DNA from 4 places in the Streptomyces sp. NPDC050422 genome. Region 2 is predicted to be linked to each of the others. Evidence: riboswitches for the same ligand, from Rfam matches in the RefSeq annotation. Region 2 holds a riboswitch; each other region holds the start of a gene.

Region 1 (6,996 bases), on a different contig from region 2:
GAGGCCGTCGACATCGACGACGCTCCGACACTGATCCGGTTCCCGAAGGAGTCGGTGGGGGAACCGGTCCCCGCGATCGGCACCATCGGCGGCATGGACGTCCTGCACCGCGCCGAGGACGCCGACGTGCTGCTGGTCGCGGTCGGCGTTATGGCCCCCGTCTGCCTGCGGGCCGCGGATCTGCTGACGGGCGCCGGCATCCGCTGCACCGTGGTCGACCCCCGCTGGGTCAAGCCGGTCGACGAGCAGCTCGCGCCGCTCGCCGCGCAGCACCGGCTCGTCGCCGTCGTCGAGGACAACAGCCGGGCGGGAGGCGTCGGTTCGGCGGTCGGACAGGCGCTGCGGGACGCGGGCGTCGACGTACCGCTGCGGACCTTCGGCATTCCCGACCAGTTCCTCGCCCACGGGAAACGGGCCGAGATCCTGGCCGACATCGGACTCACACCGGTCGAGATCGCGGGCCGGATCAGCGCCGCGCTGACCGCCCGGGACGCGGCCACGGGCAAGGGGCCGGACGCCCCGGACAACGGGCACAAGGAGAGCGGGGCATGAAAGACGACGGGCCCAAGGGCTTCGACCTGGCACGGCTCCTCTCGGAGCGCGGCGCCGAACGCTACGAGCTGCACACCAAGCACCTCAACCACCAGCTCCCGCGCATGCTGCACACCATCGGCTTCGACAAGGTCTACGAACGGGCCGAGGGCGCGCACTTCTGGGACGCGGAGGGCAACGACTACCTGGACATGCTCGCCGGTTTCGGGGTGATGGGGCTCGGCCGGCACCACCCCGTCGTACGCAAGGCACTGCACGACGTCCTGGACGCCTCGCTCGCCGACCTCACCCGGTTCGACTGCCAGCCGCTGCCGGGCCTGCTGGCCGAGAAGCTGCTCACGCACAGCCCGCACCTGGACCGGGTCTTCTTCGGCAACAGCGGCACGGAGGCGGTGGAGACCGCCCTCAAGTTCGCCCGGTACGCCACCGGCAAGCCGAGGATCCTGTACTGCACGCATGCCTTCCACGGGCTGACAACCGGCTCGCTCTCGGTCAACGGCGAGGCCGGTTTCCGGGACGGCTTCGCGCCGCTGCTGCCCGACACCGCCATCGCCCTCGGTGACCTCGACGCCCTGCGCCGTGAGCTGAAGCGCGGCGACGTGGCGGGGCTCGTCGTCGAACCGATCCAGGGCAAAGGGGTGCACGCCTCGCCGCCCGGGTTCCTGCGGGAGGCCCAGGAGCTGCTGCACAAGCACAAGGCCCTGCTCATCGCGGACGAGGTGCAGACGGGCCTCGGCAGGACCGGGGACTTCTACGCGTACCAGCACGAGGAGGGCGTGGAACCGGATCTGGTCTGCGTCGCCAAGGCGCTCTCCGGCGGCTACGTGCCCGTGGGGGCGACCCTCGGCAAGGACTGGATCTTCAAACGCGTCTACTCCTCGATGGACCGGGTCCTGGTCCACTCCGCGAGTTTCGGCTCCAACGCCCAGGCGATGGCGGCCGGACTCGCGGTCCTCGCGGTGATGGAGGACGAGGAGACGGTGGCGGGCGCGCGCCGCACCGGCGACCTGCTCCGCGAACGGCTGGCCGCGCTCGTCGGGCAGTACGAGCTGCTGCACGAGGTGCGGGGGCGCGGGCTGATGATCGGCATCGAGTTCGGCCGGCCGAGCTCGCTCAAGCTGCGCAGCCGCTGGACCATGCTGCAGGCGGCCCGCAAGGGACTCTTCGCGCAGATGGTGGTCGTGCCGCTGCTCCAGAAGCACCGGATCCTGACCCAGGTCTCCGGTGACCACCTCGAAGTGATCAAGCTGATTCCGCCCCTCGTGATCGACGAGGGGGACGTGGATCGCTTTGTGGGCGCGTTCACGGCCGTGATGGACGACGCGCACAGCGGCGGCGGACTGATGTGGGACTTCGGACGGACCCTGGTGAAGCAGGCCGTCGCCAACCGCTGACCGACTCCGAGGGATTTGCCTCGGAGGCAAGAAATTTGCCTCCGAGGAAAGTTCCTGGCCCAATGAGGATATGAATCCTCCAGAAGGAGGGGTGGCCGACGAGCTGCCCGGCGTCGCGCCGCGCCTGCGCGATCTGCGCCGCAGCCGTGGTCTCACCCTGGAGACCGCCGCCCAGCGGGCCGGACTCTCTCCCGCCCACCTGTCCCGGCTCGAGACGGGCCGGCGTCAGCCCTCGCTGCCGATGCTGCTCGGACTTGCCAGGATCTACGGTACGACGGTCTCCGAGCTGCTCGGCGAGATCCCCCCGGAACGTGACGCGATCGTCCGCGGCCGCAGGTTCGAGGGGGCCGAGGCGGACGGCTGGATGTATCAGCAGGCCGGGGGGCCCGGCCGGGCGATGCAGGCCCTGCGCGTCCGCGTCCCGCACGGAGCCCAGGGCGACCTGGTGCGCGTCCACCCCGGCGAGGAGTGGCTCTACGTCCTGGCCGGACACCTCAGGGTGACCCTCGGGGACACCGTCCACGACCTCGCTCCCGGTGACAGTGCGCACTTCGACTCGCTCACTCCGCACCGGATCGCGGCCCTGGACCGCGACGGTGCCGAGCTGCTCTTCGTCCACACCCTGCTGCAGAGCCCCGCCGCCGAGCTGTGCCTCGGCAGCGGGATCCACCGTCGCTGAGGCGCCGTCCCCGCAACCGGCCCGCCGGTCGTCAGAGAGGACCTGTCATGTCCGATTCCGAGAACTACGACCCGCTCGGCCCGGGCCGCCCCAAGAACTACGACCCGCAGGAGAAGAAGATGCCCCGCGGGCTCGTCATCAGGCTCTTCGCCTACCTGGTGGCCGGGCACATCATCGCGGGCTTCCTCTATCTGCTGTTCGCCGTCGGGATGCACAACCAGTAGCCACGGGCGCGGGCGCCGGCCGGTCAGATCTCGTCGAGAAGGCGCTCGCGCAGCCGCTCCCGTGTCTCCGGGGTGATCTTGAGGCCGTCGGCGAGGTAACGGTCGGTGGTGCCCCAGGTCTCGTCGATGGTGGTGAAGGCGGCGGCGAGGTAGTCGGGGTGGGCGCCGAAGAGCGGGTTGAGCAGCTCCATCACCTCGGGCGACATTCCGGCGGGGGAGGGGTCGCTGCGGCGCACCTTGTAGCGGCGGTGCGCGTCGTTGGACTTGAGGTAGTCGGCCTCGATGGCCTCGCGCTCGACGCCGACGGCGAGCAGGGACACCGCGATCGAGAGGCCCGCGCGGTCCTTTCCCGCGGCGCAGTGCATCAGGGCGGGCACGCTGTCCTCGGCCAGGGCGTGCAGTACCCGGCTGTGCTCGGCCGTACGGTCGAGGATGATCCGGCGGTAGGAAGCGATCATGCGGTCGGATCCCTTGCCGTCGGCCAGGATCGACCGCAGCTCGTCCATGTCGCCGTCGCGCACCATCCGCCAGAACTCGGCGCCGTCCGCCGGGTCGCTGAGCGGGATGCTCACATTGCGTACGCCCGGCAGCTCGACGTCCAGGCCGTCCAGCTTGTGGTCGGCCACGTTGCGGAAGTCGAAGACGGTGTGCAGTCCGAGGCCGGTGAGGAACGCGGCGTCCTCGGCCGTGGCGTGCGCCAGGTGACCACTGCGGTACAGCCGCCCGTACCGCACCCGGCGGCCGTCCGAGGTGGGCAGGCCGCCCACATCACGGAAATTGCGGACACCCGCCAGCTCGGGCTCCGTCGACGGGGTCTGCGGCAGCTGCTGCGTCACGGTCACTCCTGGAGGCTCTGCCGCAGGCGCGTGTCGCCCGCGGGTCCACTCTCGTGACGATACGACATTGATTCCTCGGGCAATCATCTTGGGCGTGCCCGCACTTCGGGCCCGCCCGGCGGGTCGGCGCGCCGGGTCGGCGTGACGGCTGGGAGGGGCCCGATCGGTGTGGATGTCATGACGGGATGGGGCGATGGGCATGACATGTCTGAATTGGGGCTTTTGGATGAACATGCCCCGCTTGCGCGGGAGATGGTCGGCCCCTCGTGAGCGGGATCATATCCGTGACGGTGTGTGGCGGTGGGGCGTCGGGGTATTCCGTGCACCGTGCGGAAAGCCAAGATCCGTAATCCACGGAGTGTGACCGGAATTCCTCGCCGATTTCGCGGAACGGAATCCCGTACGGAACCCGTGGCTTGTTTCCGTCGTCCCGGCTCGCTTACGTTCGCTGCAATCCGGACGGACCGCCTAATCCTGCCGCCGCCCGGAATTCGCACCCACTCACCGCGTGGCAGGAGCGGGGGAACCAGGTAAGCCGCCGACCGGGAATCCGGCCGGCTCGGGGTGAAGTCGCGCCAGTCGCGACCGGACATCTCCAGTCCGAACCCGACAGCTCACCTCGTAGGCGCCGGAGAGGAAAACCTTCATGCCCATATCGGGTAAGCACCGTCGTCCCAAGCCCAGCATCATCGCCCGTGGCGTCGTCGTCGCGAGTGCCGGTGGAGCCGTTATCGCCCTTCCGCTGCTCGGCGCCACCGGTGCCAACGCCGCGGAGCAGGCCGCTCCCGCCACCTCGAAGTCGGCCGCCGCCACGCACGCCACCCCGGCCAAGCCGGTGGCGAACAAGCAGGCCGGCTCCAAGACGTACTCCGTGGTCTCCGGCGACTACCTGTCGAAGATCGCTGCCGAGCACAAGCTCAAGGGCGGCTGGGAGAAGCTGTACCAGGACAACCGCAAGGTCGTCGGTGACGACCCGAGCCTGATCTTCCCGGGCATGAAGCTGACGCTCGGCGGCAAGACCGTGAGCCAGAACTCGACCGCCTCCACGGGTGCCACCACCCCGTCGAAGGCCGCCTCCAAGGCCCCGGTCAAGACCGAGATGAAGGCCTCCACGACCTCGGACTCCTCCTCCGACGCCTCGTCGTCCGAGGAGACCTCGGCCCCGGCCTCCCAGAGCAACGATTCCGGTTACGTGCACCCGGTCCCGGGCAACCACACCACCGCCTACCGCGCCTCCGGTGCCAACTGGTCCAGCGGCAGCCACACCGGCATCGACTTCCCCGTGTCGACCGGCACGAGCGTGAAGGCGATCACCTCCGGCACCGTCGTCACCGCCGGCTGGGGCGGCGCGTACGGCAACGAGGTTGTCATCAAGCACGCCGACGGCCACTACTCGCAGTACGGCCACATGTCCTCGCTGTCCGTCTCGGCCGGCCAGACCGTGACCGCGGGCCAGCAGGTCGGCCTGTCCGGTTCGACCGGCAACGCCACCGGCCCGCACCTCCACTTCGAGGTCCGCACGGGTCCGGCGTACGGCTCGGACATCGACCCGATCGCCTACCTGGCGTCGCACGGGATCAACGTCTGATCCGGGCAACACCGGTCCGGTGACCCGGGCCTGAGCAATGCATGGAGGGACGGTGCGCGGTGGCGCACCGTCCCTCTGCTTATGGCGTCCGGCACTTGGACGTGGGCGCTGGGAGCCGCACTTATTCCCCCTTTACCAAAAACTGACCGGGTGGTCTATCTCACCACCCGTCAACCCCATATTACGGTCGCGTAGGTCACATTCGGCGGTGCAGGATATGCCCTTGTGGCAGACGATTCGAACAACATCCAGCAGGGCGTCATCAACCAACGGGGCGCCATCGGGTCGTACGCGGCGATTGGCGACAGCTTCACCGAGGGAGTCGGTGACCCCGGCCCGGACGGAACCTTCGTCGGCTGGGCGGACCGGTTCGCGGTACTCCTCGCGGACCAGCTCCCGGACCTCGGTGCGGCGACAGGCACCGCTCACGGAAACTTCAGGTACGCCAATCTCGCCGTACGAGGACGTCTCCTCGACCAGATCGTCGAGGAGCAGGTGCCGCGCGCCAAGGAACTCGCCCCCGATCTGGTGAGCTTCTGCGCCGGCGGCAACGACATCATCCGGCCGGGCACCGATCCCGACGACGTGGCCGAGCGCTTCGAGCGTGCGGTGGCCGACCTGACCCGGTCGGTCGGCACGGTCATGGTCACCACCGGCTTCGACACCCGCAACGTTCCGGTGCTGCGGCATCTGCGCGGCAAGATCGCCACCTACACAGCCCATGTGCGGTCCATCGCCGACCGCTACGACTGCCCGGTCCTCGACCTGTGGTCCCTGCGCTCGGTCCAGGACCGGCGGGCCTGGGACAACGACCGGCTGCACCTGTCGCCCGAGGGGCACACCAGGGTCGCACTGCGTGCCGCCCAGGTCCTCGGCCTCGACGTGCCGGCCGACCCGGACCAGGAGTGGCCGCCGCAGGCACAGCGCGGAACCCTCGAAGTACGGCGCGACGACATCCACTGGGCACGCGAGTACCTCGTTCCGTGGATCGGCCGACGGCTGCGCGGCGAGTCCTCGGGCGACCATGTGGAGGCCAAGCGGCCCGACCTGCTGCCGCTCTGAGGGCCCGCCGTCCTCAGAGGGTCCGGTAATTGGGGGGCGGCGTCGCCGGGCCGGTCACGCGCATCTGCGGCGTTGTCGTCAATCACCATGTTCCCCGAGCTCTGGGCTGCGCTCGAGCAGGGGAGGCCCATTCGCCATGCCTCAATCCTCCGCCTTGCAGCTGCACGCGCCCAGCCCCGCTCCTTCACCCACCCCCCAATTACCGGGCCCTCTCAGTCGCCCCGGGGACTCGGGGCGACCGAGGACAGCGGCAGCGCCGGTATGCGCTCCAGCACCCCGCCGGCGAAGACGTCGTACAGCGGCAGCGTCTCCAGGTGCACGTACCCGATGTGGCAGTCGCAGACGGCGAGCGGGCAGGCCCGGGGCCCCAGTGCCGCGCGGTAGCCGCCGTCGTAGAGATTGCCGAGCTCGGCGCGGACGAAGTGGCAGCGGCGCACCGTGCCGTCCCCGTCCACCGAGATCACCGACTCACCGGTCCGGCAGGGCAGACCCGCCGAGCGGTGCGGATGCCGGCTGTAGGGGAACAGCGGGTCGATCTCCGTCCACCGGTCCGCCTCCTCGTCCGTATAGGTGTGCCCCTCGGCGGCGTTGACCCAGAGGTAGACCTCCTCGGGAAGGGCCGCCCGCAGCCGCCGCGCCTCGCCGAGGTGGGCGTCGAGCC
Region 2 (6,996 bases):
CCGGGCGCAGGCCCATCTCGTTCATCTGGTACACGATGCGGCGGTGCACCGGCTTCATGCCGTCACGGGCGTCCGGCAGGGCCCGTGAGTAGATCACCGAGTACGCGTACTCGAGGAAGGAGCCCTGCATTTCGTCGACGACGTCGATGTCGAGGATCTTCTCCTCGAAGTCGACCGGCGGCGGGGTCTTCGTGCTGCGGCGGGCCATCGCTGCTGCGACTCCTTCACGGATTCTGTTCGGGCAACCTCAGGTTCTGACGCGCACCATTGTGGACCGCCCCACTGACAACGCGGACCTCGACCCGTCCCAAAGGGCGTTCTCCACCCGTCCCGAGGCGGTCGGAACCCTCTTTCCCGCTAACTTACGCGGCACGGGAACTTCGCCAGGTGCCGGTGCGCTTGCTTACAGTGGCAGGTCTCGCAGTAAAACCAGTATCGCGATCGAAGGGACGTACATGCCCATGGGTCACACGGCCACAGCCCAGGCCGGCTCCGGCGGCTTGACAGCGACCGAGCACCGTCTGGCCAACGGCCTGCGCGTGGTGCTCTCCGAGGACCATCTGACCCCGGTCGCCGCGGTGTGCCTCTGGTACGACGTCGGTTCGCGCCACGAGGTCAAGGGACGCACCGGTCTGGCTCACCTCTTCGAGCACCTGATGTTCCAGGGCTCCGGCCAGGTCAAGGGGAACGGACACTTCGAGCTGGTGCAGGGCGCAGGCGGCTCCCTCAACGGGACCACCAGCTTCGAGCGGACCAACTACTTCGAGACGATGCCGACGCACCAGCTGGAGCTGGCCCTGTGGCTCGAGGCCGACCGGATGGGCTCACTGCTCGCCGCGCTCGACGAGGAGTCCATGGAGAACCAGCGCGACGTCGTCAAGAACGAGCGCCGCCAGCGCTACGACAACGTCCCGTACGGCACCGCGTTCGAGCGGCTGACGGCGCTCGCGTACCCGGAGGGCCATCCGTACCACCACACCCCGATCGGCTCCATGGCCGACCTGGACGCCGCGACACTCGAGGACGCGCGGACCTTCTTCCGTACGTACTACGCGCCCAACAACGCGGTGCTCTCCGTCGTCGGTGACATCGACCCCGAGCAGACGCTCGCCTGGATCGAGAAGTACTTCGGCACCATCCCCTCGCACGACGGCAAGCAGCCGCCGCGGGACGGCGCGCTGCCCGAGATCATCGGCGGCCAGCTGCGCGAGGAGGTCCGCGAGGAGGTCCCGGCGCGTGCGCTGATGGCCGCCTACCGGCTGCCGCACGACGGCACCCGCGAGTGCGACGCCGCGGACCTCGCGCTGACCGTCCTGGGCGGTGGCGAGTCGTCCCGGCTGCACAACCGCCTGGTCCGCCGCGACCGGACGGCCGTCGCGGCCGGATTCGGGCTGCTGCGGCTCGCGGGGGCGCCCTCGCTAGGCTGGCTGGACGTCAAGACGTCCGGTGGCGTCGAGGTGGCGCAGATCGAGACCGCGGTCGACGAGGAGCTGTCCCGGTTCGCCGAGGAGGGCCCCACGCCCGAGGAAATGGAGCGCGCTCAGGCCCAGTTGGAGCGCGAGTGGCTGGACCGTCTCGGTACCGTCTCGGGCCGCGCCGACGAACTGTGCCGGTTCGCCGTGCTGTTCGGTGACCCGCAGCTCGCCCTGACCGCCGTGCACCGCGTGCTCGACGTGACCGCGGAGGAGGTCAAGGCGGCCGCCAGGGCCCAGCTGCGGCCCGACAACCGGGCGGTGCTGGTCTACGAGCCGGTCGAACCCGCCGCCGAAGAGGCGGACGAAGCCGCCACCGACACCGACGCGCACGAAGGAGCGGACAAGTGACCGACGCTGCCGCGACTGGAGTTTCGATGGAGTACCACCCCCAGCCCGCCCCCGGCGTGGCCAGGCCCTGGGCCTTCCCCGCGCCCGAGCGCGGCTCTCTGCCCAACGGCCTCACGGTGCTGCGCTGCCACCGCCCCGGCCAGCAGGTCGTCGCGGTCGAGATCTTCCTCGACGCACCGCTGGACGCCGAGCCCGAGGGCCTGGACGGGGTCGCCACGATCATGTCGCGCGCCCTGTCCGAGGGCACCGACAAGCACAGCGCCGAGGAGTTCGCCGCCGAGCTCGAGCGCTGCGGCGCCACCCTGGACGCCGACGCCGATCACCCCGGCGTCCGGGTCTCCCTGGAGGTTCCGGCCTCCCGGCTGGCCAAGGCCCTCGGCCTGGTCGCCGAGGCGCTGCGGGCACCGGCCTTCGCCGACAGCGAGATCGAGCGGCTGGTGGGCAACCGCCTGGACGAGATCCCGCACGAGCAGGCCAACCCGGCCCGGCGTGCCGCCAAGCAGCTCTCCAAGGAGCTCTTCCCGGCCACGGCCCGTATGTCGCGGCCGCGCAAGGGCACCGAGAAGACCGTGGCCCGGATCGACTCCGCGGCCGTGCGTGAGTTCTACGACGCCCACGTGCGCCCGTCCACCGCGACCGCCGTGGTCGTCGGTGACCTCACGGGCATCGATCTGGATGCCCTGCTCGCCGACACCGTCGGTGACTGGTCGGGCAACACCGCCGAGTCCCGCCCCGTTCCGCCGATCACCGCCGACGACACCGGCCGTGTGGTGATCGTCGACCGTCCCGGCGCGGTGCAGACGCAGCTGCTGATCGGCCGCATCGGCGCCGACCGGCACGACAGCGTCTGGCCGGCCCAGGTGCTGGGCACCTACTGCCTGGGTGGCACGCTCACCTCCCGGCTCGACCGGGTGCTGCGCGAGGAGAAGGGCTACACCTACGGCGTGCGGGCCTTCGCCCAGGTGCTGCGCTCCTCGGCCCCGGACTCCGCCTCCGGGGCGACGGGCGCCGCGATGATCGCCATCAGCGGTTCCGTGGACACGGAGTCCACCGGCCCGGCGCTGGAGGACCTGTGGAAGGTCCTGCGGACCCTGGCGGCCGAAGGGCTGACGGACGCCGAGCGCGAGACGGCCGTGCAGAACCTCGTGGGTGTCGCCCCGCTGAAGTTCGAGACGGCGGCCTCCGTCGCGGGAACCCTCGCCGACCAGGTCGAACAGCATCTCCCGGACGACTACCAGGCGCACCTCTACGCGCGCCTCGCCGACACCGGCACGGTGGAGGCGACGGCGGCCGTGGTCAACGCCTTCCCGGCGGACCGGCTGGTCACGGTGCTGGTCGGGGACGCCGCGCAGATCGCCGACCCGGTCCGGGCGCTCGGCATCGGTGAGGTGTCGGTCGTCACCGGCTGAGCCGAGCGGCCACTTCGCCCGATACCGGGGCAAGCGGAAGAGTGCGCGGAAGCGTGGACGGAAGGTCCTGGCGGAGTGGCATCCACCAGGACCTTCCGTTTTGCCTGCTTTGTGGGAGAGGTTGCCTGTCTGCCCTGTGGGATGCGCGACAAAACGGCCTGTCCGTTTGGTGGGGGGAAGTGCCCCGGCTTAGCGTCGGCCCGGCTGTCCGTCACTCGTATGCCGCATCCGCGACGTACCGGGCAGTCATCGCCGAGTCCCCGTCAGGCGTGAGCCCGGGGAGCCGGGGACCCACGCAGTCCCTGGGGTGAATCGGATGCCGGTGCCTCGTACGAGGCGCAGGGATCCGTAGGAGACCTTCCTGCTCCGAACCCGTCAGCTAACCCGGTAGGCGAGAAGGAAGGAAAGGAACCAGCCACTTCATGGCGTTCACCCGTGCCACCGGGAAGCACCGTGCCCCGGGCCGTCTGACGCGCAGCGGCGCGAAGGCCGTCGGCGTCGCGACCCTGGCCACCACCGGCGTCATCGGCGGACTGGCATCCCCGGCCCTCGCCGCGGACACCGAGACCCCCGCCGCCGGCGAGACCGGCCTCACCCAGGTCATCGCCATCCAGAACGTCCTCGCCGACCGGATCGACGCACAGGCGGCCGCGCAGCAGCACCAGGCCGACGTCGCCGAGAAGAAGGCCAAGGACGAGGCCGAGGCCGAGAAGAAGGCCGAGGCGAGGAAGATGGCGGCCGCGAAGGCCGAGGCCGCAGCGAAGGCGAAGGCCGCCGCCCGCGCCGAGGAGGCCCGCGAGAGCGCCGCCCGCGCGGCCCGTTCCGCCGAGCGCGCCCGGCTCGGCTCCTTCCAGCTCCCCGTCGCCGGTTCGTACGTGAGCACCGGCTACGAGTCCAGTGGCTCGCTCTGGTCCTCCGGCAGCCACTCCGGCATCGACTTCCACGCGGCGTCCGGCAGCTCCGTCGTCGCCGTCGGCGCCGGTACGGTCGTCGAGGCCGGCTGGGGCGGCGCGTACGGCAACAACATCGTGCTGCGGATGACGGACGGCACGTATACCCAGTACGGCCACCTCTCCTCGATCGGCGTGTCCGTCGGCCAGAGCGTCGCCGTAGGCGAGCAGATCGGCCTCTCCGGCTCCACCGGCAACACGACCGGCCCGCACCTCCACTTCGAGGCCCGCACCACGCCCTCGTACGGCTCCGACATGGACCCGGTCGCCTATCTGCGCGCCCACGGCGTCTCGGTCTGACCGATCCGAAGCCCGTTCGGCGAAGGCCCTGGCATCATGCCGGGGCCTTCGCCGTGTCCGATCCGCACCGGTCCGCGAGGCTCCGCACCCGTCGTGCCCGAAGGGCCCCGGGCCAAAAGATATTCATGAATTTCCACCCGCCGTCGGAAATGCGACCGCATTGCAATAGAGTCGCAGGACAGGCGTCGATCGGCCGTGTTTCACGGGGATTAAGGCGGAGGTTCGGACATGCGCATTCCGGCGCATTCGGTATGCACGGCAATCCGTGAAGACATCGTCTCGGGTGTCTTCGAACGCGGCAGCCGACTCACCGAGGAGGTGCTCGCACGTCGTTACGGGGTCTCCCGTGTCCCGGTACGGGAAGCGCTGCGCACCCTGGAGTCCGAGGGGTTCGTGGTCACCCGCAGGCACGCCGGAGCCTGCGTCGCCGAGCCCACCGAGCAGGAGGCCGCCGACCTCCTGGAGGTCCGGACGCTGCTGGAGCCGCTGGGCGCGGCCCGGGCGGCCCATCGCCGTACGGACGCACACCTCAAGGTGCTGCGCGGCCTGGTCAGGCTCGGCCAGGAGCGCGCCCGCCGGGGCGAGGGCGAGGACCTGCGCTCCCTGGGCGCATGGTTCCACGAGACGCTCGCACAGGCATCCGGCAGTCCCGGCCTGATCGCGCTGCTCACCCAGCTGCGGCACAAGACCGCCTGGATGTACGCGATCGAGCATCCGGTCCGTCCGGCCGACTCCTGGGCCGAGCACGGGGCCATCGTGGATGCCGTGGCGCGCGGTGACGCGGAGAGGGCGAGGTCCCTGACCGCCCAGCACGCGGAGCGGGCCACCGCCGCGTACCGGCTGCGCCACCCCGGTCGGGTGAGAACTTCGCAACATGCCGTAAACACCCCGAGCGGCCGGCATTAACAATTGCGCCGTATACAAAGAAGAGGAATTCAGCCGGGTCTTCTTCCTGCTGCCCGAATTCATCTCTGCGGAGCCGTTCGGCGACCCCTGTCGCTTTACGGAACACAAAAGAGCCGCGGCTCCCGGTCAAGGGTGCCGCGGCTCTTTCGCAGGAATTCCCGCGGTCGTGACCTGTCGGGATCAGACGGTCTCCGGAAGCTCGTCGAGCCCCTCGGCGACCAGCTTGGACAGACGGTCCAGAGCGGCTTCGGCGTTGTCCGCCTCGGAGGCGAGCACGATCTCCTCGCCGCCCTGCGCGCCGAGACCGAGCACCGCGAGCATGGAGGCCGCGTTCACCGGGTTGCCGTCGGCCTTGGCGATGGTCACGGGGATGCCGGAAGCCGTGGCGGCACGGACGAAGATGGAAGCGGGGCGGGCGTGCAGGCCCTCGGCCCAACCGACGTTGACGCGGCGCTCAGCCATGGTTCTGCCCTTCACGAATCAATGGTTGTCTAGACCAGTCTCTCATGCAGTGCGCGGTGCTCCGGCCGACCCGCGGACCGCCTTTCCACCCGCGCCGCACCGTCGCCCGGCCACCCTCAGACTGCCCCGGCCCCGGCCCCCACGCGACCGCTGCCGGAGCCGTACGCTTTGCCCATGCAGCCCTCTCCGGAGCAGAGTCCGCATCACGCCTACCCCGATCACTGGGAGGCGGACGTGGTGCTCCGCGACGGTGGCACCGCGCGCATCAGGCCCATCACCACGGACGATGCCGACCGGCTGGTCAGCTTCTACGAGCAGGTCTCCGACGAGTCGAAGTACTACCGCTTCTTCGCTCCCTACCCCCGGCTCTCCGCCAAGGACGTCCACCGCTTCACCCATCACGACTACGTCGACCGGGTGGGACTGGCCGTCACGGTGGGCGGCGAGTTCATCGCCACCGTCCGCTTCGACCGGATCAACGCCCAGGGCAGGCCCGCGTCCGCGCCGGCCGACGAGGCGGAGGTCGCCTTCCTCGTCCAGGACGCGCATCAGGGCCGCGGCGTCGCCTCGACCCTGCTCGAACACATCGCGGCCGTCGCCCGCGAACGCGGCATCCGGCGGTTCGCCGCCGAGGTGCTGCCCGCCAACAACAAGATGATCAAGGTGTTCCGGGACGCCGGGTACACCCAGCAGCGCAGCTTCGAGGACGGCTCGGTCCACCTCACCCTGGACCTCGAACCGACCGCCGAGTCCCTCGCCGTCCAGCGCGCCCGCGAACAGCGCGCCGAGGCCCGGTCCGTGCAGCGGCTGCTCGCCCCGGGCTCCGTCGCCGTCATCGGCGCCGGCCGCACCCCCGGCGGTGTCGGCCGTACGGTCCTGCGCAACCTCCTGGGCGCCGGCTTCACCGGCCGCACCTACGCCGTGAACAGCGCGTTCGCCGCCGATCAGGCCACGATCGACGGCGTGCCCGCCCACCGCTCCCTCGGCGAGATCGGTGAACCGGTCGACCTCGCCGTCGTCGCCGTACCGGCCGACCGGGTGCCCGAGGCCGTCGCGGACTGCGGGGAACACGGTGTCCAGGGGCTCGTCGTCCTGTCCGCCGGCTACGCCGAGTGGGGGGCCGAGGGCCGCGAACGCCAGCGCGAA
Region 3 (6,996 bases), on a different contig from region 2:
GACCGTGGTGGTCCTGACCGGTGGTGAGGGCAATCAGCCGCTGACCGACGGGCTGGCCCGGCTCGCCGGTTCGGGACGGGTGCGGATGCCGAACCTGGAGCTGCTGCCCGGTTCGTACGACCTTCCCGGTGCCCGGCTCCTCGATCTCGTCCAGGTCATGGACCGGATCCGCCTCGAATGCCCGTGGACCTCGCAGAAGACCCACAAGGGCCTCGCCAAGTACGCCATCGAGGAGGCGTACGAACTCGTCGAGGCGATCGAGGACGGCAACCGCGAGGAACTACGTGAGGAGCTCGGGGACGTACTGCTCCAGGTCGTCTTCCACGCGCGCATCGCGGAAGAGGATGAGGACGAGCCGTTCTCCGTCGACGACGTCGCGGCCACGCTCGTCGAGAAGCTGATCCACCGCCACCCGCACGTCTTCGGCGACGAGACCGCTGAGACACCGGAGGACGTCCACGCGCACTGGCTGCGGACGAAGGCGATCGAGAAGCAGCGCGATTCGGTGACTGATGGAGTGCCCCTCGGCCAGCCCGGCCTGGCACTTGCCGCGAAGTTGGCGAGCCGGGTCCGTACCGCCGGACTCGACGTCCCCCTTCCAGAGGGCGAGGGCGACGACGTCGGCTACCGGCTCCTCGCCCTGGCCGTGCGCGCCCAGGAGGACGGCATCGACCCGGAGGCGGCTCTGAGGGCCGCGGGGCGTGCGTACCGGGACGCGATCAGGGCGGCGGAGGGCGTCGGGTAGCGGCAGGGGGCAGCGGATCGGGTCGGAGCGAGGGACTGCCCGGCTCACGCTGTCGGTATGCCCAGTCGGCCCTCACCGAGGCGTGAACTCCACCGGCAGTGTCCGCAGGCCGCGCATGATGAGGCCGCCCCTCCATCGCAGGTCACCCGGGTCCACGGCGAGCTGAACGTCCGGCAGGCGGCGGAACAGGGTCTCCAGCGCGGTGCGGCCCTCCAGGCGTGCGAGGGGGGCGCCCAGGCAGTAGTGGATGCCGTGGCCGTATCCCAGATGTTGGTTGTCCCGCCGGGACAGGTCGAGCGTGTCCGGTTCCGCGAATCGTGCCGGATCGCGGTCGGCCGCCGCGAGGACCACGAGCACGGGATCCCCCTCCCGGATCTGCTCCCCTCCGATTTCCAGGGCTTCCGTGGCGTATCGCCAGGTGGCCAGCTCCACCGGGCCGTCGAAACGCAGCAGTTCCTCGATGGCGGTGTCCAGGAGGCGGTCGTCGCCCCGCTGGACCGCGCTCTGGAAAACGGCGCGCTGCGGAGGGTTGCGGAAGAACGCGTGGGCGCTGTTGCCGATCAGGTTGATGGTCGTCTCGAAACCCGCGAAGAGGATCACGAAGCACATCGCGGCGGCCTCGTTCTCGGTGAGGTGCTCACCGTGGTCGCTCGCCCGGATCAGGCCGGAGATCAGATCGTCGCCGGGGTTCACCCGCTTGCGGTGAATCAGCTCGGCGAGGTAGGCGCGGATCTTCTTCACGGAGCGGGCGACCCCGCCGCGCGGACCGCCGCCGTGCCGGATCATCATGCCCGCCCAGTCACGGAAGTCGTCCTGGTCCTCCTCGGGCACGCCGAGCAGATCGCAGATGGCGTAGATGGGGAGCGGGAAGGCGAAGTCATGGATCAGGTCGGCCTCCCCCTTCTCCGCGAAGTCGTCGATGAGGCGATCCGCCAACTCCTGCACGCGGGGCCCGAAAGCGGCGATCGTCCGGGGTGTGAACGCCTTGGACACCAGCCGGCGCAGTCGTGTGTGGTCGGGTGGGTCGATGTTCAGCAGATGCGTCATGAGATTGGCGCTGCGCTCGCCGGGGATGCCGGTCTTGCTCTTCCCCCGGGCGTCCTCCGCGTGGTGCGCCGGGTTCTTCGACAGGCGACTGTCGGCGAGGGCCTGGCGCGCGTCCACGTATCGGGTGACGAGCCACGCCTCGACGCCGCTGGGCAACGTCGTCCGGTGCACGGGGCTGTGCTCCCTCAGCCAGGCGTAGGCGGGGTACGGGTCGGTGGCGAACTCCCAGGTGAAGAGTTCGGGTGGTGGCGGAGTGTCGTTCACGTGACGACGGTATAGGGCGCGCGTGCCACGGCCTGCACTGTGGCGAATCGCGGGGGATCCTGCCGATTTGCGGGGGCGTGGCGGGCTCGTCATGCGCGGACTGCGCACGCTTCCGGTGGAGTTCACGCCGGAACCGGCGCCCGGCAGAGGTGACACTCTGTCAACTCTGTGACTTTCACGTGATCTCTGCTGCATCGACTTGTGACATGCGTTCGAGTCCCGCTAGGTTCACCGTTCGACTCACCAGTCACTCGTCAGTCACACGGAAGGCATCCCCATGGGCTCCGCTAACGGCAGACACCGTCGCCCTCGGCAGGCACCCGCGATCATCGTCGCCGCAGGCGTGACCGGTTCGGCCATCGCCATCCCGCTGCTCGGCGCGGCAGGTGCGCACGCCGCCGACGCCTCGACCTGGGACCGGGTGGCCGAGTGCGAGAGCGGTGGCATGTGGAGCGCCGACCTCGGTAACGGCTACTACGGCGGCCTGCAGTTCTCGCAGGAGGTCTGGAAGTCGTACGGCGGCGAGTCGTACGCCGAACGCGCGGACCTCGCCAGCCGCTCGCAGCAGATCGCCGTGGCGGAGAAGGTCCTGGACGACCAGGGGCCGAAGGCGTGGCCGAGCTGTGCGGTCATCTCGGGCCTCGTCCCGGACAGCGGCCTTCCGGGTGTGGACCCGGGCAGCACTCCGTCCGTCGACCCCACCGGAAGCAGCGCGGACCCGTCCGCGAGCGCCGATCCCTCCGATCCCTCCGATCCCTCCGATCCCTCCGGGGACGCCGCCGCGTCGGACGACGCGTCACCGGAGGCGACTGCGACCCCGGCAGACGGTGCGAAGGGCGAGAGCGAGGAGCCGGACGCGTCCGCGTCCCCGTCGGCCACGCCGTCCGCCACACCCTCCACCACGCCCTCGGGCGACGCCTCCGGCGCCGAGGAGGGCCCCTCCGGGGGCCAGGAGAAGGCCGGCAAGCACCGCGGCGCGCCGGCTCCCGAGGAGACCCGGGGGAGCGGCAGTGACCGGGACGCGGGGCGGCATGCCTCGCGAGGTGACGGTGACGCACGCGACACCGGTGCCCCGGCTGCTGACGGCACGTACACCGTCCGGGCAGGCGACAACCTCTGGGCGATTGCTGATGCACAGAAGCTGCCCGGCGGGTGGACGGCTCTGTACGAGGCCAACAAAGCGGAGGTGGGATCCGACCCGGACCTCATCCTGCCTGGCCAGAGCCTCGATCTCGGCGTGAAGGCCGAATGAGCACAGTCTGATGATCAGCTGAGAACACCCCGAAAGCTGGGGTAGTTAAGAGGCCTATGTCCCACTTTTGACTAAGTGAGACATGGGTCTCTTTGCGTGAACTGGCGTGTCTTGTCCGGGAGGTCCCGCCGCATCCGTTCCCACCTGCGCAAATAGGGGTTCTTGGGATGCAAGGAAGGGCTGTTTATCCGGTATGTCCATCTTTGGATATGAGGGTTGGGTGTGTTTACGGTCGGAACCGCTCGCACCGCGGGCCCCGTCGATCGTCACGCCGAATCCTGCCGTCGGTCGAAGGGAACAGACGCGTAAAGCGCCGTAGGCAGGAGCGGGGGACCCAGGTAAGCGCCGGGCCCGATCGTCGCAAGACGCATCAGGACCGGCTTGGGGTGAAGTCGTGCGCAAGGACGTGCGACCGGGCAACTCACTTGGCCCGAACCCGACAGCTCACCTCGTAGGCGTCGGTGAGGAGAAGTCTCGATGCTGCTCAACCGCAAGGGCAACAAGCACCGTCGCCCGTCCAAGGCCGTCCGTATCGCCACGCTCGCCGGTGTCACCGGTGCCGCCATCGCCGTACCCCTGATGGGTGCGACCGGCGCGTCCGCCGCCTCCGTCTCCACGTGGGACGCCGTCGCCCAGTGCGAGTCCGGTGGCAACTGGTCCATCAACACCGGCAACGGCTACTACGGTGGCCTGCAGTTCTCGCAGTCCAGCTGGGCAGCCGCCGGCGGTACGCAGTACGCGGCCCGCGCCGACCTGGCCACCAAGTCGCAGCAGATCGCGGTCGCCGAGAAGCTCCTCGACATGCAGGGTCCGGGTGCCTGGTCCTGCGCCGGCGCCGGCAACCTGAGCAACGACGGTGTCGACCCGGGCGTCGACACCGGCTCCTCCGCCACCAAGACCGAGACCGCCCCCAAGGCCGAGTCCGCCCCGAAGCAGGAGGCGCCGGTCCAGAAGGCCGAGCCGAAGAAGGCCGAGCACACCGAGGCCCCCTCCACCAACCGCTCGGACCGCTCGACCGCCCCCAAGGCCGAGTCGAAGACCGTCACCACCCCGACCGGCAAGAAGGTCGAGAAGGGTGACGGCGAGTACAAGGTCGTCACCGGCGACTCCCTGAGCAAGATCGCCGCCGACCACAAGGTCAAGGGCGGCTGGGAGCAGATCTTCAAGCTGAACAAGGACATCATCTCGGACGCCGACCTGATCTACCCGGGTCAGCAGCTCCACCTGACGAAGTAGTCGCGATCTCTCCTCGCTGAACACTCCGGCCGCCCCGGCCCGGTGCGCACCTTCCCCCGTGCGGACCGGGCCGGGGTCGGCCGGTTTCTGCGTTGATCGTTCAACTGTTGTGGTTACTAGTCAGTAAATTTCCGGCCTTTTGCCCCGCTGTGCCTGCCCTTGGGTCCTTTTTCGTCCCAGGGGACGGGCGGTCGGCCGGTTGCGGCGGCCCGGCCGGTTAGGCTCTTGTCGCAAGGCCAAAGCGACCCTGCACCACCAGCGTCATATCCCAGAAGGAGATGCCTCGTGCCGTCCATCGACGTCGTCGTAGCCAGGGAAATCCTCGACTCCCGCGGAAACCCCACGGTCGAGGTCGAGGTCGGCCTCGACGACGGCAGCACGGGTCGTGCTGCCGTTCCGTCCGGCGCCTCCACCGGCGCGTTCGAGGCCATTGAGCTTCGCGACGGCGACCCCAACCGCTACCACGGCAAGGGCGTCGAGAAGGCCGTCCTCGCCGTGATCGAGCAGATCGGCCCGGAGCTCGTCGGCTACGACGCGACCGAGCAGCGGCTGATCGACCAGGCGATGTTCGACCTGGACGCCACGGAGAACAAGGGCTCGCTCGGCGCCAACGCCATCCTCGGCGTCTCGCTCGCCGTGGCCCACGCCGCGTCCGAGGCCTCGGACCTGCCGCTGTTCCGCTACCTCGGTGGCCCGAACGCGCACCTGCTGCCCGTCCCGATGATGAACATCCTCAACGGTGGGTCGCACGCCGACTCCAACGTGGACATCCAGGAGTTCATGATCGCGCCGATCGGCGCGGAGTCCTTCTCCGAGGCCCTGCGCTGGGGCGCCGAGGTCTACCACACGCTGAAGAAGGTCCTGAAGACCAAGGGCCTGTCCACCGGTCTCGGTGACGAGGGCGGCTTCGCGCCGAACCTGGAGTCGAACCGCGCGGCCCTCGACCTCATCGTCGAGGCCATCAAGGAAGCCGGCTACGTCCCGGGCAAGGACATCGCGCTCGCGCTCGACGTCGCCGCCTCGGAGTTCTACAAGGACGGCACGTACGAGTTCGAGGGCAAGTCCCGCTCGGCCGCCGAGATGACCGAGTACTACGAGGAGCTCGTCTCCGCGTACCCGCTGGTCTCCATCGAGGACCCGCTGTACGAGGACGACTGGGCCGGCTGGAAGGTCATCACCGACAAGATCGGCGCCAAGGTGCAGATCGTCGGTGACGACCTCTTCGTCACCAACCCGGAGCGTCTGGCCCGTGGCATCGAGGAGGGCTCCGCCAACGCCCTGCTCGTCAAGGTCAACCAGATCGGTTCGCTGACCGAGACGCTGGACGCCGTCGAGCTGGCCCAGCGCAACGGCTTCAAGTGCATGATGTCGCACCGTTCCGGCGAGACCGAGGACGTCACCATCGCCGACCTCGCGGTCGCCGTGAACTGCGGCCAGATCAAGACCGGCGCCCCGGCCCGCTCGGACCGTGTCGCCAAGTACAACCAGCTGCTGCGCATCGAGGAGATCCTCGACGACGCCGCGGTGTACGCGGGCCGCTCGGCGTTTCCGCGGTTCAAGGGCTGACACCCAGGTCCGATGAAGCCCGGCGGGGTCAAGTGCCCCGGCCTCCGTCCGTCCCCGCACTCGGTCCCGTACCGTGTGCGGGGACGGACGTGCGTAATGGGGAGGCGGAGACATGGCCGCGAAGGACCGGGACCGGTTCTCCACCGCGACCCGGCTGCGGCTGCTCGGTGAGCAGACCGCCGCCCGTGTCTACCGCTCCCAGAACCGCCGTCAGGCCCGCCGCTCCCGGCTCACCGGCCGGGCCGCCTTCCTGGCCCTGATCGTCTGCTCACTGATCGTCGCCCTCGCGTACCCGATGCGGCAGTACGTGTCGCAGCGCGACGAGATCGCCGACCAGGAGCGTTTGGCGCAGGAGGCCGAGGCCCGTACCGAGGAGCTCCGCGACGAGAAGGCGCGGCTCCAGGACGACGCGTACGTCAAGCGGCTGGCCCGCGAGCACCTGCACTACCTTCTTCCCGGGGAGACCGGCTACACCGTGGTCGACCCCGACGCGGTCAAGGAGCGCAACGGGACGCCGGAGGAGACCGACCGGCCCTGGCACTCCAACCTGTGGGACGGCGTCGACAGCGCCGACCGCGGCTGACCCGTATTCCCCTCAGCTCTGCAGAACCGCAGTTCGAGCAGTCCGATCAGAATTTTAGGCAGGCATGGAAACGCCCCCTCCCCAGACCGAGTCCACCGCGCCCACCGACGCGGACATCGCCGCGTTCCAGCAGCAGCTGGGGCGCCCGCCGCGCGGTCTGCGCGCGATCGCGCACCGCTGCCCGTGCGGCAACCCGGACGTGGTCGAGACGCAGCCCCGGCTGGAGGACGGTACGCCGTTCCCGACGACGTTCTACCTGACGTGCCCGCGTGCGGCTTCCGCGATCGGCACGCTGGAGGCGAA
Region 4 (6,996 bases), on a different contig from region 2:
CCGCAGCCGGTCGGCCTGGCCGTCGGAGAGCAGTCCGAGGCAGGCGCACACCTCGACGCCCTCGTTCTGTTCCTTGATCGCCTCGATGGTCTGCGAGACCCGGTCCACGTCGCGGTCGGTCGGTCCCCGGCCGCTGGCGACCAGACACACGCGCTTGGCGCCACCGGCCACTCCCGCGGCCGCCGCCTTCGACGCCTCGTCGGGCTTCAGCCAGGTGTACTTCAGGATCTCGGCCTTGGATCCCAGCCGCTGGGAGCAGTACGAGCAGTCCTCGGGGCAGAGCCCGGACTTCAGGTTGACCAGATAGTTCAGCTTCACCCGCCGTCCGAACCACTGACGGCGCACCTTTCCGGCCGCGGCCACCACGTCGAGCAGTTCGTCGTCCGGGGTCGCCAGTACGGCGAGCGCTTCTTCACGGGTCGGCAGCTCGCGCCGCAGCCCCTTGTCCACCAGCGTGTTCAGGAGGTCCATGGCGATGATCCTGACGCACGGCACCGCTCCGAGCCAAGGAGGAACCGGACAACAGAGCCCGCAGAGGGTGTGTGCATTGCCACACCATGCCCGGCTGCGCGCGCGGTTAGGGTCTGTGAGCTGCCTACAAAAGGGACCTGCCCATGTCCTTCGCCCCGTTCGACTGGATCGACGAGGAGGCTCGCCGTCGCGCGGACGCCGGACTCGTTCGGACGCTCCGGCCGCGAGCCGCCGAACCGGAACTGCTGGACCTCGCGAGCAACGACTACCTCGGCCTGACCCGGCATCCCGACGTGACCGCCGCGGCGGCCGACGCGGCGCGCCGCTGGGGCGGCGGCGCCACCGGTTCCCGGCTGGTCACGGGTTCCACCGAGCTGCACGCCGAGCTCGAACGCGAACTGGCCGATTTCTGCGGTTTCGAGGCGGCCCTCGTGCTGTCGTCGGGCTATGCCGCCAACCTCGCGGCGCTCACCGCCCTGACCGGCCGGGGCTCCCTGATCGTGTCGGACGCGGGCAATCACGCCTCGATCGTCGACGGCTGCCGGCTGTCGCGGGCCGAGACCGCCGTCGTGCCGCATGCCGACCCCGAGGCGGTGCGCAAGACCCTGCACGCGCACCAGGGCAGGTCGCTGGCGGTCACGGACTCGGTCTTCTCGGTCGACGGCGACGCCGCACCGCTGGACGAACTGTCCGACGCCTGCCGCGCGGAGGGTGCCGCGCTCCTCGTAGACGACGCGCACGGTCTGGGAGTGCTAGGTAAGGGAGGCCGCGGCGCGCTCGCCGCGGCCGGTCTGGCGGGCGGCGACGGCATCGTTACCACGCTCACCCTTTCCAAGTCCCTGGGCAGCCAGGGCGGGGCGGTCCTGGGCCCGGCCCGCGTCATCGACCACCTGGTCAACACCGCGCGTACGTTCATCTTCGACACCGGGCTCGCACCGGCCGCCGTCGGCGCCGCACTGGGCAGCCTGCGGCTGCTGCGCCGCGAACCGGCACGCGCGGACAGGGCCCGTACGGTCGCCACCGCACTGTACGAGCAGCTGACCGCCGCCGGCCTGACCGCGGTCCGTCCCGACGCGGCCGTGGTCTCCGTACGCGCACCCTCGGCCGAGGCGGCCGTCCGCTGGGCGGCCGACTGCCGTACGGCCGGCATGGCGGTCGGGTGCTTCCGGCCGCCGTCCGTGCCGGACGGCGTCTCCCGGCTGCGGCTGACCGCGCGCGCCGACCTGACGGACGAACAGATCGCCCACGCGGTGGCGATCGTCCGGCGGACCGCTCCGGCCTGCTGACACGCCGGCCGTACGGCGGACCGCTCCGGCCCGCTGACACGCCGGGAAACCGTCACCCCGCAGCACCCGGGCGCGGGCTCAGCGCACGGAACCGCCGTTCAGGGCGGTGACGAAGGACGTCCAGGCCGTGGCGGAGAACTGCAGAGGCGGCCTGGACACGTCCTTGGAGTCGCGCACGGCCAGTCGCCGGCCGCCGAACGGCGCGGCCTCCACGCAGTTGTTCATTCCCGTGCTGCGGCTGCTGCGCCGCCACCGTAACGCGTGCTGTGCGAGGCAATCCGACATGACGCCCCCCTCGGGCAGTCCGGGTTCACTGACCGTCGCGGTCGATTGCGGCGATCAGGTCCAGCGAGTGCTCCGGCGACAGCGCGTGTGCCTGCAGAGTGCGGAAGGCCGAGCTGTACGCCTCGAGGTCTTCTTTCCGCTCCAGGTAGAGGCTACTCATCAAATGGTCGAGAACGACCACATCCAGATCAGAAGTGTGCGGAAAAGAGAAGATAACGAAAGGACCGGTGAGGCCTACATAGCCGCCCACCGAGAAGGGCAGCAACTGAAGGCGCACGTGAGGTAGTTGGGCCACTCGGCTGAGATGGCGCAGTTGCTCCCGCATCACCCGGCGGCCGCCGACCTCCCGTCGCAGCACCGCCTCGTCCAGCACCGCGCTGAACCTCAGCGGGGGATCACTCCGCAGGACCCCCTGCCGCGCGAGCCGCACCTCCACCAGTGAGTCGAGCTGTCCGGTGGGCAGCCCGTCGAGCGAAGCCCGCGTCACCGCGCGGGCGTAGTCGGCGGTCTGCAACAGACCCGGCACCACGGAAGTCTCCAAGGTGCGGGCGGTGCGCGCCTGCGACTCCAGACTGATGAAGTCGCGGTACTGCGGCGGGATCAGGCCGCGGTACGCGTGCCACCATCCCGCGCCCCCGCCGCCTGCCGAACCCGCGAGCGCCTCCAGGACCTCGCGCAACTTCGGGTCGTCCGTGCCGTACGCGTCGAGCAGCCGGGTCACATCACCGGGCTGCACTCCGCTCACGCCGGTCTCGATCCGGCTGACCTTCGACTGGTGCCAGCCGAGCAGACGGGCCGCGTCCCGGCTCGTGAGTCCCGACGCATGGCGCAGACTCCGCAGCTCCTCCCCGAGCTTGCGGCGTCGCACCGCAGGGCCGTGCCGCATGTGGTGCCTCCCTCCCACTCCCTGCCGAGCGGACAGTGTGGCGCCCTGACGGGGCATCCGGGGCAGAGTTCACCGCTTTGAGCGACAGATATATGCATATCTTGGTGGATCGCCGTTACAGAGGGCAGCATCAGTGGCAATCTGGCGCGAAGCACAACCCGGACCACCGATCGCGGGGTCGCTTCCGGGTGGGAAAGGGACGGCTCGCCATGGCAGACCATCAAGAAGCACGTGTCACTCTGCCGAGCGAGCCGGTCTCGGTCTCATCGGCCCGGAGATATGTCGCCCGGGTACTGGCCGAATGGGGACTGCCCGACGGTACGGACACGGGTGACACGGTCCGGCTCATCGTCTCGGAGCTCGCGACCAACGCGGTCCAGCACACCTTCGGACAGTCACCCACCTTCACCGTGGACCTTCGGCTGGAGCGGGAGGAGCAGCTGCGCCTGGGGGTGACGGACAGTCACCCCCGCTGGCCCCAGCGACTTCCGGCGGCCGTCCAGCAGGACAACGGCCGCGGCATGGTGATCATCCGTGCGCTGGCCAAGGAGTACGGGGGCCGGCTGACCGTCACCCCGACAGCGGACGGCGGGAAGACCGTCTGGATCGCGCTGCCGTGGCACCTGCCCGCCCAGCTGTGACCGACCCGTCCGTGCACGCCGGTCACTGCGGCGCCGCGGCCCGTCCGAATCCGCTGCGCAACAGGGCCCGCAGCGTTGCCGCCGCGGCGCTCGTACGGTCGCCGCGGTGCACCACCGAGATCGTCCGGCGGAACGCGGCCGGCTCCAACCGCCGTACGGACAGCGGAGTCGGCGACATCGCCGCCACCATCTCGGGTACCACCGCCATCCCGATGCCCGCACTGACCAGCGCGCACACCAGCGCATAGCCGGGCGACTCGCACACCACCGCAGGCAGCGCCCCCGCCTCGGCGAGCGCGCTCTCCACACCGCGGCGCGGCGGATGTGTGGGCGCGCTGCTGATCAGGGGCCGTCCCGCGAGCCGCGTCACCGGCAGCCGCCCGCTGCCGTCGGCCAGCACCTGCCCGACGGCCGTGATCAGCACCAGCTCCTCGACCAGGAGTGGCTCGGACAGGACACCTGACGGCGGCGTTGTCGCGGCGCCCGGTTCATAGGCGTGGGTCAGCGCCAGATCCACCTCGCCCGCCGCTACCGCGGCCACTCCGCCCGGGGGCTCGTACTCCGTGACGGTCAGTTCCACGTCCGGATGTGCCCGGCGGAACGAGCTGAGCACCGGCGGCAGCAGATGGATGCCCGCCGTGGTGAAGGTGCCGACCCGCAGGCGACCGCCGGAGAGCCCGGCCAGGCCGGCCAGTTCGTGGCGGGCCTGCTCCATCTCGTCGAGGACCCGCCGGGCGCGCCCGGCGAGCAGCTCGCCCGCCGCCGTCAGCCGGGCGCCCCGGTGGTGGCGCACCAGCAGCGCCGCCCCGGCCTCCCGCTCCAGTTTGGCGAGCTGCTGGGAGAGCGCCGGGGCGGTATAGCCCAGGCGGGCGGCGGCCCGGGTGATCGAACCGGCCTCGGCGACCGCCACCAGCGCCGCGAGCCGTGTGGGGTCGTACATTAAGCGTTCCTTTTGGCAGACCCAGAAGATTGCAAGTACATGCTAAAGGCTGTTCGGGGCCAGGGTGGAGCCATGGACGCTCAAATGACTGCATTCCTCGGGGTCGCCGCCGTCATGGTCGCACTGCCCGGCGCGGACTTCACCGTCGTCGTACGCAACGCCCTCGTCTCGCGCACGGCGGGGGTGGCGACCGCGCTGGGGGTCGCCGGGGGCCTGCTCGTCCACACGGCGCTCGCCGTCGCCGGACTCGCCGCTGTGCTGGTGGCGGTGCCGGTGCTGTTCCGGACGGTCCAACTCCTCGGTGGTGCGTACGTGCTCTACCTGGGCATCAGCGCCCTGTACGCGGCTCGGCTCCGCGCCGGGTCCGCACGGGACGCCGGGGCGGGCGACGGGGACGGGGACGGCGGGCGGGCCACTCAGGGAACCGCCCGCGCGCTGCGTCAGGGCTTTCTGACCAACGCGCTGAACCCCAAGGCGCCCGTGCTCTTCCTCAGCCTCCTGCCGCAGTTCGTGCCGGCCGGGGCCGCGCCCCTGCCCAGGACGCTGCTGCTGGCCGCCATCGTTGTGCTGATGGCGCTCATCTGGTTCCCGGCCGTGGCGCTGCTGGTGGACCGGCTCGGCCGGTGGCTGCGCCGGCCGCGTACCGCCCGGGCGATCGAGGGCGGCAGCGGCGCGGTACTCACCGTGCTGGGGGTGGTCCTGGTGACGGGCCCGCTGCTGCGCTGACGCGGAGGCATCGGCGGGGGCGGCGGGCTTCGGTGGGCCTGCCCTTGGCGCACCGGGGGAGCGGCCTCAACGGACCCGCCCGTAGTAGACGCTCTTCGTCCAGATCTTCTCCAGGCGGACCACGGCCCCGGTCTTGGGCGAGTGCCAGATCTTGCCGCTGCCCGCGTAGATGCCCACGTGGTAGATGCTGCGGCCGGAGTGGAAGAAGACCAGATCGCCGCGCTGCCGCTTGGAGGACGAGATGTGGCGGGTCTTGTTGTACTGCTGCTGGGCCGTTCGCGGGAGCTTCTTCCCGGCCTTCTTGAACGAGTAGAGCGTCAGCCCGGAACAGTCGAAGCGGCTGGGTCCGGTGGCGCCCCACCTGTACGGCGCACCCTTCTTCGACGCGGCGATGTTGAGGGCCTTCATCGAATGAGTCGCGGCCTGGGCGTCGGTCACGGCACCGGGGACGAACAACGTGCCGCCGACGGCGGCGAGAGTCATCAGCGAGGCCGTAGTGGCCCGGGCAAGCAGAGACGGGACATGAACCTGCGCAGTCATGCGCAACCCTTCGTCAGCCGCCTGTGAAGGATGACCTGTCGGGTTCGGGCCGGCGAAGTCGCCCGGCCGCAGATGCGGCTTCACCCCGAGGGACAACCGGAAGTCCGGTCGGCCCGTGTGCTTGGGTCCTCCACTCCTGCCGATCCACTCCTGTCGACCAGGCATCCGGACGGCGGCAGGACTCGGCGTCCGCCCGGACCGCCCCGCCGCGGTGGCGGGGGCTTGTCGTCCCAGGGATCTTGACTCACCCAGTGCCGGATTTCCGAGGCGAAACAGCCATATGTGAGGCTCGTCACGATTACCCCGTTCGGGTGGGTAGATGGCTTTTCGGAGAACTGTAGGCACGCGCCGGGTGGTGCGGTACCAGCGGCGGAACGGGGGATTTCACCCATAGTCCACCTCGAAAGTGCAAATCGAGTTGTCCCTCGTGCGAAGTAACGCCTACGCCGAACGAGCGAGAAAACTGGGTCGACGCGTCGGGCGTGTCGGGCCGGGGAGCTGATCAACTCGGCGGGCCGGGCGGGACGGTGACCCGCCCGGCCCGCCGTTCGCCGTCCAGTACGCGCAGCGCCCGGGTCAACGTGACCGCGTGGATCCGGGATTCGCCCCGCTCGTGCATCAACACCAGCGCGTCCCGCAGTGCGACCGAGTACGAGGCCAGTGCCTGGGCGGCGCGCAGGGCGCCGTACGTGTCGCCTCCGTGCGCCGGATTGATCCGGCCCACCTGGTCGAGGACTTGCAGATAGCGGTCGATGAACTCGCCCTCCGCCCGGGTCAGGGCGGGCAGGGGCGCGAACTCGGGTGAATGCATGATGAATTCACCGCACCGGGTGCGGCGGCAGGGGGCCGCGGTTCCGGACGATGTGGTCGACCAGCCCGTAGTCCTTGGCGCCCTCGGCGTCGAGGATCAGATCGCGCTCGGTGTCGGCGGTGATCTGCGCGGCGGGGCGGCCGGTGTGACGGGCCAGCATGCCGGTCAGGGTCTCGCGCATGCGGGCCAGTTCCCGCGCCTCGATCTCCAGGTCGGACGGCTGCCCCTGTACCGGCTCGGCCAGTTCGGGCTGCTGCACCATCACCCGGGCACCCGGCAGCGCGTGGCGTCTGCCCGGGGCTCCGGCCGCGAGCAGCACGGCCGCACCGGCCACCGCCTGGCCGAGGCAGAAGGTCTCCACCTCGCAGGTGAGGAACGCCATGGTGTCGTACACGGCGGTCATGGCGCCG

The links. A riboswitch is a leader RNA that binds a small molecule or an ion and turns the genes downstream of it on or off. The one in region 2 is predicted to bind cyclic di-AMP.
Region 1: linked by a shared signal. The riboswitch ahead of ACIBJG_RS22240 (peptidoglycan DD-metalloendopeptidase family protein) and the one ahead of ACIBJG_RS00345 (M23 family metallopeptidase) in region 2 are both predicted to bind cyclic di-AMP.
Region 3: linked by a shared signal. The riboswitch ahead of ACIBJG_RS32080 (transglycosylase family protein) and the one ahead of ACIBJG_RS00345 (M23 family metallopeptidase) in region 2 are both predicted to bind cyclic di-AMP.
Region 4: linked by a shared signal. The riboswitch ahead of ACIBJG_RS11030 (C40 family peptidase) and the one ahead of ACIBJG_RS00345 (M23 family metallopeptidase) in region 2 are both predicted to bind cyclic di-AMP.

Annotation. Positions count from the first base shown of each region.
Region 1 covers NZ_JBITIE010000013.1:204,661-211,656, forward strand. Annotated here, with positions in the region: gene dxs (1-deoxy-D-xylulose-5-phosphate synthase) at 1-552, shown strand, start outside; gene ACIBJG_RS22220 (aspartate aminotransferase family protein) at 549-1,946, shown strand; gene ACIBJG_RS22225 (helix-turn-helix domain-containing protein) at 2,017-2,625, shown strand; gene ACIBJG_RS22230 (DUF6126 family protein) at 2,673-2,849, shown strand; gene ACIBJG_RS22235 (tyrosine-protein phosphatase) at 2,873-3,685, opposite strand; cyclic di-AMP (ydaO/yuaA leader) riboswitch at 4,174-4,326, shown strand; gene ACIBJG_RS22240 (peptidoglycan DD-metalloendopeptidase family protein) at 4,332-5,273, shown strand; gene ACIBJG_RS22245 (SGNH/GDSL hydrolase family protein) at 5,499-6,335, shown strand; gene ACIBJG_RS22250 (STM4011 family radical SAM protein) at 6,548-6,996, opposite strand, start outside.
Region 2 covers NZ_JBITIE010000001.1:79,396-86,391, forward strand. Annotated here, with positions in the region: gene ACIBJG_RS00330 (DNA topoisomerase (ATP-hydrolyzing) subunit A) at 1-208, opposite strand, end outside; gene ACIBJG_RS00335 (M16 family metallopeptidase) at 456-1,823, shown strand; gene ACIBJG_RS00340 (M16 family metallopeptidase) at 1,850-3,232, shown strand; cyclic di-AMP (ydaO/yuaA leader) riboswitch at 3,473-3,641, shown strand; gene ACIBJG_RS00345 (M23 family metallopeptidase) at 3,655-4,482, shown strand; gene ACIBJG_RS00350 (GntR family transcriptional regulator) at 4,711-5,388, shown strand; gene ACIBJG_RS00355 (HPr family phosphocarrier protein) at 5,569-5,850, opposite strand; gene ACIBJG_RS00360 (GNAT family N-acetyltransferase) at 6,025-6,996, shown strand, end outside.
Region 3 covers NZ_JBITIE010000024.1:10,936-17,931, forward strand. Annotated here, with positions in the region: gene ACIBJG_RS32065 (nucleoside triphosphate pyrophosphohydrolase) at 1-745, shown strand, start outside; gene ACIBJG_RS32070 (cytochrome P450) at 818-2,056, opposite strand; gene ACIBJG_RS32075 (transglycosylase family protein) at 2,334-3,308, shown strand; cyclic di-AMP (ydaO/yuaA leader) riboswitch at 3,610-3,781, shown strand; gene ACIBJG_RS32080 (transglycosylase family protein) at 3,786-4,544, shown strand; gene eno (phosphopyruvate hydratase) at 4,830-6,110, shown strand; gene ACIBJG_RS32090 (septum formation initiator family protein) at 6,223-6,693, shown strand; gene ACIBJG_RS32095 (DUF501 domain-containing protein) at 6,758-6,996, shown strand, end outside.
Region 4 covers NZ_JBITIE010000006.1:252,544-259,539, reverse strand. Annotated here, with positions in the region: gene bioB (biotin synthase BioB) at 1-471, opposite strand, end outside; gene ACIBJG_RS11060 (8-amino-7-oxononanoate synthase) at 615-1,757, shown strand; gene ACIBJG_RS11055 (DUF397 domain-containing protein) at 1,836-2,042, opposite strand; gene ACIBJG_RS11050 (helix-turn-helix domain-containing protein) at 2,068-2,928, opposite strand; gene ACIBJG_RS11045 (ATP-binding protein) at 3,138-3,569, shown strand; gene ACIBJG_RS11040 (LysR family transcriptional regulator) at 3,592-4,509, opposite strand; gene ACIBJG_RS11035 (LysE family translocator) at 4,582-5,235, shown strand; gene ACIBJG_RS11030 (C40 family peptidase) at 5,302-5,775, opposite strand; cyclic di-AMP (ydaO/yuaA leader) riboswitch at 5,779-5,973, opposite strand; gene ACIBJG_RS11025 (hypothetical protein) at 6,278-6,586, opposite strand; gene ACIBJG_RS11020 (ATP-dependent Clp protease proteolytic subunit) at 6,594-6,996, opposite strand, start outside.